Regions from separate parts of the Actinomadura sp. SCN-SB genome, predicted to be linked through region 2. Evidence: riboswitches for the same ligand, from Rfam matches in the RefSeq annotation. Region 2 holds a riboswitch; each other region holds the start of a gene.

Region 1 (3,189 bases), on a different contig from region 2:
GCCTCCTCCAGGGACAGCAGCCGGGGCGGCGTCAGCGACTCGGTGGCCTCGGCGGTGGAGGAGCGGATGTTGGTCTTCTGCTTCTCCTTGGTGATGTTGACGTCCATGTCGTCGGACCGGGAGTTCTCCCCGACGATCATGCCTTCGTAGACCTCGGTGGTGGGGCCGACGAAGAACGTCCCGCGCTCCTGGAGGTTGATGATCGCGTACGCGGTGGCGGCGCCGTGCCGGTCGGCGACCAGCGAGCCGGACGGACGGGTGCGCAGCTCGCCGAACCAGGGCTCGTAGCCCTCGAAGACATGGTGGGCGATCCCGGTGCCGCGGGTCTCGGTCATGAACTCGGTGCGGAACCCGATCAGGCCGCGCGCCGGGACCAGGAACTCCATCCGGATCCAGCCGGTGCTCTGCCGCCTCGTGGGGGACGACCCCCCCGACCCCCCGATGTTCCCGTAGTTGGTCATCTGCTCCATCCGTCCCTTGCGGACGGCCATGAGCTGGGTGACCGCGCCCAGGTGCTCCTCGGGGATGTCGATGGTCAGCCGCTCCACCGGCTCGTACCGCTTGCCGTCGATGTCCTTGGCGACGACCTGCGGCTTGCCGACGGTCAGCTCGTAGCCCTCCCGGCGCATGTTCTCCACCAGGATCGCCAGCGCCAGCTCGCCACGGCCCTGCACCTCCCAGGTGTCGGGACGCTCGGTCGGCAGGACGCGCAGGGAGACGTTGCCCACCAGCTCCCGGTCGAGCCGGTCCTTGACCAGCCGGGCGGTGACCTTGGTGCCCTTCTCCCGGCCCGCGAGGGGGCTGGTGTTGGTGCCGATGGTCATCGAGATGGCCGGCTCGTCCACCGTGATCAGCGGCAGCGGGCGCGGGTCGTCCGGATCGGCCAGGGTCTCACCGATCATGATCTCGGGGATGCCGGCCAGCGCGATGATGTCGCCGGGCCCGGCCTCGTCGGCGGGCTTGCGGGTGAGCGCCTCGGTCATCAGCAGCTCGCTGATCCGGACCCGTTCCACGCTGCCGTCACGCCGGCACCAGGCGACCTGCTGGCCCTTCTTGATCGTCCCGGAGTGGACGCGGCACAGCGCGATCCGGCCCAGGTAGCTGGAGGCGTCCAGGTTGGTGACGTGCGCCTGGAGCGGGGCGTCGGGGTCGTAGGACGGCGCGGGGATGGTGCTCTTGATCACCTCGAACAGCGGCTCCAGGTCGGCGCTGTCGGGCAGCTCGCCGTTGCCGGGCTTGGTGAGGGACGCGCGGCCGGCCCGCCCGGAGGCGTAGACGATCGGGAAGTCGATCTGGTCCTCGTCGGCGTCGAGGTCCATGAACAGCTCGTAGGTCTCGTCCACGACCTCGTCGATGCGGGCGTCGGCGCGGTCGGTCTTGTTGACGACCAGGATCACCGGGAGCCGCGCGGCCAGCGCCTTGCGCAGCACGAACCTGGTCTGTGGCAGCGGGCCCTCGCTGGCGTCCACCAGCAGCACCACGCCGTCCACCATGGACAGCCCGCGCTCCACCTCGCCGCCGAAGTCGGCGTGGCCGGGGGTGTCGATGATGTTGATGGTCATCCCGGCGTGCCGGACGGCGGTGTTCTTGGCCAGGATCGTGATGCCCTTCTCGCGCTCCAGGTCGCCGGAGTCCAGGACGCGGTCGTCCACGTCCTGGTTCTCGCGGAACGCGCCGGACTGCCAGAGCATGGCGTCGACCAGCGTCGTCTTGCCGTGGTCGACATGGGCGACGATCGCGACGTTCCGGAGGTCATCGCGCGTGGAGATGGGCATGCGGGCTCGCCTTGGGGTCAGGTTCGGGGATCGCCGCAGACGCGCGGCCTTCTCAGTCTACTTGGCCGGACGGGGTCCTGCGCGGCCTCCGGTCACCCTTTCGCCCCATCCGGTGGATTTGGTCTATTTGGCCACTTTTGCCGGTTCTCTGTACAGTCCTGCAGATCCGGTCGTTCGGCGTCCCGCCCCCGGGACGACGGCCGGACCGCCGAGTCCCGCAAGGGAACCGGGGACCCAGAGCTAGCCCCGGGGTGAATCGGCGCGTGTGCCCGTGACGCGCGCCGTAGGGCGACTCCTGGCCCGAACCCGTCAGCTAACCCGGTAGGCGGAGAAGGAGAGGAGAGCACGGTTTGACACCGGCACCCCGTGAACGCCGTTTCGCCATGCCCGCCATCGCCTCCGCCGCCGTCGTCGTCTTCGGCGCCGGAGCCCCCATCGCCGCCCAGGCGGCCGTCCGTCCCGCGCACGCGCCGGCCGCCGCCTCCGCCGCCGCGCTCGCAGCGGCGCCTTCGCCCTCGGCCTCGTCCTCGGCCCGGACGTCCAGGAAGCCCACCGAGGGCGAGCTGCGCAAGCGGCTGGACGCGCTGAACACCGAGGCCGAGAAGCTCACCGAGCGCTACAACAAGGCCCGGGTCGACCTGGACAGGGCACGGCGCGCCGAGCAGGACGCCGCGAAGACGGCCGCCGCGCTGGAGGCCCAGGTCGCCCCGGCACGGCAGGAACTCGCCAGGCTCGCCGCCGCCGACTACATGACCGGCGGCCCCGACATGCTGTTCAGCGGCGGCGACACCGGCGGGCTCGCCGCCTCGGCCTACCTGGCCCGGAACCAGGCCGCCGTCGTCAACCGGCTCCAGGCGCAGATCGACCGGGCCAACGCCGCCCGCCGCGCCGCCGCCGCGCACACCGCCCAGGTCCGGCGGGCGGCGGCGGAGGCCGAGACCGCCCGCGCCGCCGCCAAGGCCAAGGTGGACGAGGTCACCAAGCAGCTCGACAAGCTGACCACCACCATCGCCAAGGACCCCCGCACCGGTCTCAAGGCCACCGTCAAGGGCTCCGGTCTGCCCGCCAAAATGGCCCGCAAGGCGCTCACCAAGCTCGGCAGCCCCTATGTCTGGGCCGCCGCCGGACCGAACAGCTTCGACTGCTCGGGACTGGTCGTCTGGGCGTACGCGCAGGTCGGCAAGAGCGGCCTCCCCCACTACACCGGCGCCCTGGTCAACGAGGGCACGAAGGTGAGCCGGGACCGGCTGCGCTCCGGCGATCTGGTCTACTTCGGCGCGAGCCTCCACCACATGGGCATCTACCTGGGCGACGGCATGTTCCTGCACGCCCCGCAGACCGGCGACGTGGTCAAGATCTCGAAGCTGTCGGACCGTTCCGACTTCGCCGCCGCCAACCGCATCGAGTGACCCTT
Region 2 (3,189 bases):
CGCGGGACGAGATGCGTGTCCCCATGTTGTACTGCGCGCCGGTGTAGTGCGGCAGGCTCATGCCAACCTTGGCGTACGCCCAGAGCATCAGGCCTGAGCAGTCGAAGGAGTTCGGGCCTGCCGCGCCGTACACGTACGGCTTGCCCACGCGTGACAGGGCGGCGTTCACGACGACCGCGGCCTTTCCGGATGCCGGTGACGACACCGGCGGTGCCCCGCCCGTCCCGCCGCGCGACGCCGGGATCTTGCTGATCAGTTTCTCGATCTTGGCCTTCTTGGCGGCCAGGTCCTTGGTGAGCTTCTGGATCTCGGCGGTGCGTGCGCGAGCGGCGCCGGCACTGCGCTCGTATCGCATCCGGGTGAGCGCCAGCTGGCGCAGCTGCTGGACTTGCTGCGCGGCCAGGTAGCGGGAGGCCGCCGACTGGTCCAGCGCCGCTTGGACGTCGTCCCCGGTGAAGAGGGAGACCTCGGACTCCGCTCCGGGCATCATGTACTGCGAGGCGGCCAGGGCCCCGGCCTTGAGACGTGCCGTCTCGTACTCGGCACCAGCCTGTTGCGCCTGCCGTTCCGCAGCACGCTGGGCCAGGCGCGCCTTCTTCAGCGCAAGGCGCTTCCCGTTGTACTGCTCGGTGAGGATCTCGGCCTGACGCCCCAGCTTCTCCGGATCCGGAGCGGGCGCCGCCTGGACGGCCCCAGTCGTGAGCAGACCTGATCCGGCGATGAAGACCATCACCGCGGCGCGTACCGGCATCCGATGCACGAGGTCCTCCTCAGCCTTCCCCTGCCTTGATCGAGGACAAGCTACTACAAGCCCTAGTACTAGGTGGCATCGTGCAAGAAGTCGGTAGCTGACCTGCATTTTCCCGGGTCGCCCGAAACGACGTTAAGGCGGTCAGCGGGCCGGCCCCAGGTCTCACATCGGCTGCTCGACCCCGTTCGGCAGTGAGTCCCCGGCGCCCGACGACCGTCGAGAGGTGGCCAGCGGACCCAGCTCTGCGTGCAGCGAGTCCCAGAAGGCCAGTTCCTGGTCGTCGGCGAGAGTGGAGATCCTGCTCCAGAACTCCTGGTCCTCGGCCTCCGCTGCGACGTCCGCGCTGATCGTCGGCATGGGGATCGTCCTCGCCTCGGCCTCGTCGAGATCGCCTGTCGTCATGTCGACCGGCAGGGAGACGGGCATGCGGTGGTGTTTGCCGCGCTTGCGGATGCGCACCGGCGCCTCGGTGGGTACGCGTGCCGCGGCGGCCTTGCCCGCTGAGACCGCGACGGCGCCGACCACTGCGACTCCTACCAGCCCGCCCAGGACGGTATCCTGCGTTACCACCGGTGTATCCGGCTTGGCCGGCTCGGCATGACATGTGACGGTCAGTTCGCCCACCGGCTCGGGCTTGACGCCTTGAATCCCAGGTGCCTGTGCAGCGTGCTTGGGCAAGTAGTCACGATTCGTCGCGGGCCGCTCCGACGGCAACTCCTTGCCGACGACCTTCACCTTGCCTGGGTAGCCGTACCCCACCACGGAGTCGGTGTCGCGGGTCTTGCGCTTGAGGTGAATGCCGTCGGTGTTGGCCTCGATGGTGCGGATGGTGGAGCCGTTCACCTTCTCCACGATCCCGACGTGCTGGATGGCGTCGAGATCCTTCGAGCCGGACCATGCGAAGAACACCAGCGCGCCCGGTTCGGGCTTGGTGCCCCATGCGTCCTGCTTCGGGTTAGCTGACGGGTTCGGGCCAGGAGAGCCCTACCGCGCATGGGCGGATTCACCTCAGGAACATGGGTCCCCGGCTCCCCCGGCAGGTAGGCGGCAAAGGGAGAGCTGCATGGCACGTGCCGACAGGACTCGGCGGGTGGCTCGACCTCCCGGGCGGAGGTAGATCACGAGCCAAACTACGATGGAATGGACCGCCTGACCGGGACGAGGTACGCGTACGTCGCCGCGGGCATGAGCAGCGCACTGCTGCCTCCGCATGCAGGAAGATCTCTTTCGTTCACTAAAGTACGGTTTGCCCCCACCTGGGCTCTTCTACTGAGTCAGGGTGGCACGTTGATGCGGTTCTTGACCTCACCAACGGCCTGGCGCCGCAGGCAGACCTCACCGGACCGGCATGAGCACGCCGAGCAAGGTCTTCTCCAGAATCTCGCCCACGCTCTCCGCAATCATCCGTCCGGCGGCGGCCTCGTCGGCGGCCGCATGCAGCAACGAGTAAACCGTGGTCACCAGCCAGTCGACGGGGAGGTCAGCGCGGAAGACCCCAGCTTCCCGGCCTCGGACGATAAGGCGTTCCACGTGGGCCATCGGCTCGTCGTGGTAGCGCCGCACCTCCTCGGCGGTGAGGGCGTGCTGCGCGGCGGTGTGCAGGCTGCCGAATCGGTTGAGCAGCGGCCAGCAGGTGCGGATCAGCCGGGCGAACGCCTCGGCCGGCGGCCCCTGCGCGGGCGCGGCCTCCTCGACGACGTTCGTGCCCTCGGCGATGGACGCGGCCAGGACCGCTCTTAGCAGGTCCTCACGGGAGGCGAAGTGCCCGTACAGAGTGACCCGGGCCACGTCGGCCGCCTTGGCGATGTCGCTCATACTGATGTCCGGATCGCGGGCGAAGCACTCGGTGGCCGCGGAGACGATCGCCGCGAGATTCCGCTCCGCATCCGCCCGCCTGCGCTCTCCGGCTCGCCGCCCCCGCACGTCCGCACCCTGCGCCATGAGCGCATCCTAACAAGAACCCGAACAGGCCTGTTTGAGTTAACGAGTGGGAGACTCTCACCTTCCCCCAGCGCGCAGGAGGAGCCTCACCGGGATCGGCCGATCCAGGCTGAGGACCCTCGTCACCATGCCGAACCTGTCCCCTTTTGCCCCAAGTTTCACTTCGGCCTCAAAGGTCACGATCAAGGGTCTCATCCCCGGTATCCCCGGCATCCCCGCAAAAAGCCGCGTCGGGCGGGCGTGGCGGTCATCGTTGCGCCCAATGGCGCGCAGGCGGGTGCCTGCATGGCCGTTCGATACGCCCTGCCCACCGCCCTTTCGCGCCAGTCTCGGCCACCGCAGCGAGGGGAGACCGGCCAGAACCGGAATAGATGCCCCCTAGGACGGGTTTTTGTACCTCGGACAGTGCGTTTGCCCAGGATTTGCCCTGAGCTGGATGTTTGATACTGTCTGTCCCCATCTGGTGACGCACCCCATGCGTCGCCGATACGGACGGG
Region 3 (3,189 bases), on a different contig from region 2:
GCGGACCATCTGCGACCGGCTCGAAGTGAACACGCCGATCGAGGCCGTTGTGTGGGCGGCCCGCAGGCAGCTCATCTAGGACACGAACCCAGCCAGGGTTCACGCCCCGCCCGCCGGGAGGATACGGGCGCAGGACGAGCGAACACGGCAAGACAGAACGACCGGCAACAGAAGTAGGCGAACTCCGTCCGCCCCCGTTGCGGCGACGCCGCCCCCTCGCAGGTAGGTCCCTGCCGATGCGTCGCCGCGGACGTGGTTCCACGATCATCCTGGCTAAGGCCCCCCGCCGCATTCCTCCCGCTCCTCCGGGGCCGCCGGCGAAGACCGTTCCACCGCTCCCGATCTCGGGCGATCGCCCGAGTGGTGTCGGGCTGCGTTCGACCGGTGTCAGCAGATCTCAGGCGACGCGGACGGCGCCCGCGAACGGCCTGCCGGCCATCGGGGAGATCTTGACGACGTCCCCGGTCTGCGGGGCGTGCAGCATCTTCCCGCCGCCCACGTACATGCCCACGTGGTGCAGGTCGGAGTAGAAGAACACCAGGTCGCCCGGCTGGAGCTGGCTGCGGGAGATGTGCGTGCCCGCGTTCCACTGGCTGCCGGTGTAGTGCGGGAGGCTGATGCCGACCTGCCGGTACGCCCACATGATCAGTCCGGAGCAGTCGAAGGCGTTCGGGCCCGAGGCGCCCCAGACGTACGGCCGCCCGATCTTGCCCATGGCCAGCCGGAGCGCCTGCGCGGCCTTGCCGTCACCGATGACGGGGAGCCGGGCCAGTTCCGTGGGGTCGCGCTTGACGAGCGTCCCGCGGACCTTCTCGTACAGGGCGGTGACCTTCTTGCGCTGCGCGTTGAGGTCGGTGCGCAGCTTCTCGACCTGGTCGGCGCGGTTCTGGGCGGCCTTGCGGGCGCGCTGGGCGGCCTGCATCGCCTGGAGCATGCCCGCGACCCGGGTGCCGTCCTGGGCGGCGAAGAAGTGCAGCGTGGCGGCCTGGTCGAGGACGGCCTGCGGGTCCCGCGCGGAGAGGAACTGGGCGGTGGGGTCGGCGCCGCCCTTCATGTAGCTGGTGGCGGCCAGGGTCCCGACCTTCTCGCGGAGCCCGGAGAGCGCCTCCTCCTGGCGGCGGGCGTTGTCGGCGGCGACCTTGGCGGCCCGCTGCGACTGCTGGAGCTTGACGCGCAGCCCGTTGTACTGCTCGGTGAGCTGTTCGAGCTGGTCGGCGAGCTTGTACGCCTGGGCCCTGAGGTCCTTGGTGGACGGCTCCGGGTCGGCGTGCGCGGCGACCGGCTGGAGCACCGCCGTGGTCGCGATCAGAGCGCCCGCGACGGTGATCCGGAGCCCGGCCGCGGCCTTCCGGCGGGAAACGGATCCCGGGCGGCGGGGGACGGATCCAGAACCGCGCGACGAGTGACCAGGGCGCGACGACTCCACCAAATCTCCTCTCCTTCCACCGCCTACCGGGTTAGCTGACGGGTTCGGGCAAGGAGCGGCCCGTCCGCGGGTCGCGCGGATTAACCCCCCGGCTCCGGCCCGGTGTCCTCCCCGAGCGGCCGAAGTGGTGGGTCCCCGGTTCCCGGAACGCTGGCGGCGCCCCGCGGATTCGGCGGTACGGCCGCATGCGACGGCGGCCGGATGTCAGCGCAGGAGACTAACGGAGCGGGCGGGTGCTGCCAACCGGAACACCGGAAATCCTCGGTGAAACCGGGCGATTCAGATGCAGTTGGGGCTGTTGAGGGAGCAGTGATGTGTTATGGGCCACTTCGCACCGCCTGACCGGCTGGTCGTCCGCGCCGGGGCGCAGCCGCGTCACCTGGTCCGATAGCGTCGGCTGTTTGTGGATGTGGTGATCAGGCGTGCCCGTACCGCGGACGTCCAGGAGATCAGCCGGCTCATCGGCCAGTACGCGGGTTCGGGCCGCCGGATGCTGCGCAAGAACACGGTGGAGCTGTACGAGGACGTCCAGGAGTTCTGGGTCGCCGAGATCGCGGAGGCCGCCGGGGGGCGTCCCGGACGGGTGGTCGGGTGCGGCGCGCTCCACGTCATGTGGGAGGACCTGGCCGAGGTCCGCTCGGTGGCGGTCGACCGGGGGTACGGGGGGCGCGGCATCGGCCACCGTATCGTGACGCGGCTGCTGGAAGTCGCCCGGGAACTCGGCGTGCGGCGCGTGTTCTGTCTTACCTTCGAAGTGGACTTCTTCGCGCGTCACGGGTTCCGCCCGATCCTGGGCACCCCGGTTTCGCCCGAGGTGTACGAAGAACTCCTCCGTTCCTACGACGAAGGCGTGGCAGAGTTCCTGGACCTCGACCGGGTCAAGCCGAATACGTTGGGCAATACCCGGATGTTGCTTCGCCTGGAGGACTGACCGATGAGTAGATCCCCCCGCCGCGGCAGGCACTATCCTCAGCCGGGCCCGCCACCTCAGGGCCGGTACGGCCCTCCGCCGTCCTATCAGGGGTCGCAGTGGCAGCAGGGGCCGGCGGGAGGCCAATGGCAATCGCCTCCCCAGCAGAACTGGCAGCAGGACTACGGTTACCACGGCGCCCCCGACGTTTCCGAGGCGGCGAGCCTTCCCCTCGCGCCCATCCATCGGCGCGCCGCCGCGCGGGTTCTCGACAACGGGCTTGTGTCGGCGTTCGGATTCGCGCTCGTCGTGCCCGTCGTGATCGGGACGATCGGCCTGGGTTCGGCCGGAAGCAAGACCGAGACCGAGGGCGGTATCTGGAACTGGCCGATCCTGTTCACGCTCTTCGCCGTCCTGTCGGTGCTGCCGTTCATCTATGAGGCCGTGCAGCTCTCCCTCTGGGGCCGGACGCTCGGCAAGCGCGTCATGCATCTGGGCGTTGTCCAGGTACGGCCCGCGGGCGACGCCATTACGACGACCCAGGCGGTTTGGCGCGCCGGCATCGTGCATGTGGGCTACCAGATCGGCGTGTTCTTCTTCCTGGCGCTCGCCGTGATGGTGTGGGATTACCTCGCCTACGGAATGATGCTCGTCTGGATCGGGGCCCTGATGGCCTACCTCTGGGCGATCTGGGATCAGCCACTGCGCCAGTCCCTTCACGACCGTTTCTCCGGAACGCTGGTCATCGACGAGCGCGAGGGCTACGACGAGGGCGGGTACGGGCAGGGCGCCTACGGCGAGACCACCGAGTACCGGTACGGGGAGTAAGGCAGGGCGATGGCAGCAGCGGATC
Region 4 (3,189 bases), on a different contig from region 2:
CAGGTCAACCAGAAGTACAAGATCGCCAAGAAGAAGTACCAGGCGTCCAAGGCGTCCAGCGCCGAAGAGCTCGCCACCTACAACGCGTTGCAGGCGAAGGTCTCCCAGATGGCCGCCGACGCGTACAAGCGGGGCAACACCGGTGACGTCGCCGGTCTCGTGGGCGCCGACGACCCGCAGGCGGTGCTCGACCAGGCCGCGGTCTTCACGCACCTCGCCCGCAACCGCAGCTCCGAGCTGGCCCAGTTCCTCGGCGCGGCGCAGCGGGTGCAGCGCGAGCTGGCCCAGACCAAGGCCGCCTACGACGAGGCCAAGAGGCAGCAGGACGAGCTGAAGGCGCGCAAGGCCGTCCTCGACAAACAGGTCAGGAAGCAGAAGGCGCTGGTCGCCAAGTACGACCCACCGTCCGCCGGCGGCGGTGTCGGCGGCACCTACAACGGCCCGGCCAGCGGGCCCGCGCGGGTCGCGTTGAACTTCGCCTTCGCCCAGAAGGGCAAGCCGTACCAGTACGGCGCCGAGGGGCCGAACTCCTACGACTGCTCCGGCCTGACGATGAAGGCGTGGGCGGCGGCGGGGGTCAACATCACCCGTACCACCAACTCGCAGTACGCCGCCACCAAGCGGGTGGCCAAGAGCGACCTGCAGCCCGGTGACCTGGTGTTCTTCAGCAACCTCGGGCATGTGGGGCTCTACATCGGCAACGGCCAGATGATCCACGCGCCGAGCACCGGCAAGACGGTGTCCATCGTCAACATCAACTCCGGCTACTACGCGGCGAACTACGTCGGCGCGGGCCGGCCCTGACCCGGCGGGGCCGCCGTGGTCAGGGCCGGGTAGTCAAGATCGAGTCGAGCCGACGCCGCCGGATCGGGTTGTCCCTGGTCCGGCGGCTTTTTGTGCCCCTATTTGCCATCTCGCCGACCTTTGCTATCTTGTGTCCCACTCGCGGCGCCCGCCAGGCGTCGCCCCAGGTAGCGGCGCTTCTCACGCACCGCGCCTCCGCGGCACCCCCCAGGTGCCGTCCCCGCTCGGCACTCCCCAGGTGCCGCGTCACTTCAGTTCCACTCCAGTTCACTCAAGGCCGGCCCGGCCGCACCGTGAGCATCACGGCAGTGTGCATGGGCGCTTCCGTGGCGTTCATGGCGGCCCACCCATCGGGCCTCGGCCGTGGGCGATTCCTGTTCTTGGACGCCCCCACAATCCCGAAGAACCGACAACTCCCATAGCGCCTCGCAGCGCGGCCTGGAGCCAGGCGTGGCCGCCCGTCCCCGCTTCCCTGGGACGTCCCCGTTTCTTCCCCTGATCCCTTGGGGAGCCGGGGCGGCCACGCCGTCTTCGGCCGTGCGGCTTGACGGGCCTTGACGGGCCCGGCTGCGCTCACCCAACCCCCCACGGGCCCCGACCCCTTCGGGGAGCCGACCCAGTCCGAGATGTCGGCGTCCGGACGTACCGGACGCCCACCGCCGAGTCCGCGCGACGCGGAGCCGGGGACCCATCCAGTCCCACGGGGTGAATCGGCCGCAGGACGTGACGTCCAGGCCGTAGGGCACGCTTCCACGCCCGAACCCGACAGCTAACCCGGCAGGCGGTCATTGGAAGCCGAGGAGCCCACGTGGCAGCTAAGCACCGCTGTGCCAAGGGAAGGCACCGCACCCCCCAACCCCTGAACGTCACCCTCCGCACCACCGGCGGGCTGCTCGCCGGTGTCACGCTGATCGGCCTGGCCGCCGGGACCGCCAGGATCGCCGGGGCCGACGGCCCGTCCGCGCGAGCCGCCACCCTGGCGGCGGTGGCCCCCGACGCCGAGGTCGGCGTCCCGCACACGTCGCGGGAGGACGGCGAGAGCGAGAACGGCCACGCGTCCCTGGTCCGCGCCACGATCATGAAGCGCAAGGCCAAGGCGAAGCGCGTGCGGTCCATGCCGGGACAGTCCATACCGGCGGAGGCCGAGGCCGAGGCCGAGGAGCACGCGGACGTCCAACGGCAGGTGGCCGCGCCCAAGGCCCCGGCGCCGAAGGCCGCCCGGCCGGCGCCCGCCAAGAAGAGGGTCACCGCCGCCGACGCCATCAAGCTCGCCAGGGAGCAGGTCGGGATCCAGGAGGACTCCCAGGGCAAGACCAAGTTCCAGGAGTGGTACGTCACGACCAAGCGGGCCAGGGAGACCGCGCGGCGCGACGGCGGGCGCGACCCGAAGATCTACGCCAACGCCGCCTGGTGCAGCATGTTCATCTCCTGGGTCGGCGACAAACTCGGCCTGAGCGACCAGATCGGCAGCGACGCCTGGACGATCGAGCACGCCAAGTGGTTCCAGGAGCGGGATCGCTGGGGCACCAGGCCGAGGCCGGGCGCCATCGTCTTCTTCGCCTGGAACGGCTCCAAGAACCTCTACGCCATCGAGCACGTCGGGATGGTGATCAAGGACAAGGGGCACGGCACGATCGAGACCGTCGAGGGCAACACCAGCAACGCGGTCCGCGTGCGGCAGCGGTCCACCAGCACCGTCGTCGGCTACGGCTACCCCGACTACGCCAAGGGGTGACCGACCGGAGGGCGGCCGGCCGGGCCGCACCGCGCGCATAGGATCACGCGCATGGGCGCGGGAGGCGCGGGCTCGGTCCGCGGACGGGCGCGGGTCCCGCGGCGCACGGCGTCGATCGCCGTCGCCGCGGGACTCGCCGTCTGCGTGCTCGGCGGCCTGGGCCTGGCCGGTGCCCGTCCCGGCGACGGCCGGTCCGGCGCCCCCGGCGCGGCCCGGGAAGCCGTGGCGCCGCCCGACCGGAACGCGATAGGCGCCGTCCTGGCCAACCGTGCCCGCGCGGTACGCGACCGCGACCGGATCGCCTTCATGGCGACCCTCGCCTCGGCGCCCGCGCCCTACCGGCAGGCCCAGGCGGTGATGTTCGACAACCTGCTCAAGCTGCCGCTGCGGGACTGGCGGGAGGACTTCACGTCCCTGGAATCCACCGGAGGCGGCGCCGCCGTCGTCAGGATCCGGCTGACCTACACCCTCCGCGGCCACGACGCCGAGCCCGTCGCCCGTACCCGGTACCTGGTGTTCGCGCCGCGTCCCGGCGGCTGGGCGGTCGTCGGGGACGGGACGGCGCGCGGTCACGCCGACGACGCCGAGATCTGGGACGGCGGCCCGCTGACCGTCGTCCGCGGCCGCTCCGTCCTGGTCATCGGCGACGC

The links. A riboswitch is a leader RNA that binds a small molecule or an ion and turns the genes downstream of it on or off. The one in region 2 is predicted to bind cyclic di-AMP.
Region 1: another riboswitch for cyclic di-AMP. It lies ahead of ACGWYJ_RS04680 (C40 family peptidase); the one in region 2 lies ahead of ACGWYJ_RS32155 (CHAP domain-containing protein).
Region 3: another riboswitch for cyclic di-AMP. It lies ahead of ACGWYJ_RS19690 (NlpC/P60 family protein); the one in region 2 lies ahead of ACGWYJ_RS32155 (CHAP domain-containing protein).
Region 4: another riboswitch for cyclic di-AMP. It lies ahead of ACGWYJ_RS19050 (CHAP domain-containing protein); the one in region 2 lies ahead of ACGWYJ_RS32155 (CHAP domain-containing protein).

The regions. Positions count from the first base shown of each region.
Region 1 is NZ_JBIMPP010000005.1:21,566-24,754, forward strand. Features, by position in the region: gene typA (translational GTPase TypA) at 1-1,775, opposite strand, end outside; cyclic di-AMP (ydaO/yuaA leader) riboswitch at 1,972-2,119, shown strand; gene ACGWYJ_RS04680 (C40 family peptidase) at 2,126-3,184, shown strand.
Region 2 is NZ_JBIMPP010000070.1:23,674-26,862, forward strand. Features, by position in the region: gene ACGWYJ_RS32150 (C40 family peptidase) at 1-751, opposite strand, end outside; partial or broken gene ACGWYJ_RS32155 (CHAP domain-containing protein) at 914-1,678, opposite strand; cyclic di-AMP (ydaO/yuaA leader) riboswitch at 1,703-1,778, opposite strand; gene ACGWYJ_RS32160 (TetR/AcrR family transcriptional regulator) at 2,087-2,692, opposite strand.
Region 3 is NZ_JBIMPP010000028.1:87,498-90,686, forward strand. Features, by position in the region: gene ACGWYJ_RS19685 (LuxR family transcriptional regulator) at 1-79, shown strand, start outside; gene ACGWYJ_RS19690 (NlpC/P60 family protein) at 398-1,426, opposite strand; cyclic di-AMP (ydaO/yuaA leader) riboswitch at 1,430-1,611, opposite strand; gene ACGWYJ_RS19695 (amino-acid N-acetyltransferase) at 1,830-2,357, shown strand; gene ACGWYJ_RS19700 (RDD family protein) at 2,361-3,164, shown strand; gene ACGWYJ_RS19705 (RDD family protein) at 3,174-3,189, shown strand, end outside.
Region 4 is NZ_JBIMPP010000027.1:38,267-41,455, reverse strand. Features, by position in the region: gene ACGWYJ_RS19055 (NlpC/P60 family protein) at 1-804, shown strand, start outside; cyclic di-AMP (ydaO/yuaA leader) riboswitch at 1,452-1,603, shown strand; gene ACGWYJ_RS19050 (CHAP domain-containing protein) at 1,613-2,539, shown strand; gene ACGWYJ_RS19045 (hypothetical protein) at 2,591-3,189, shown strand, end outside.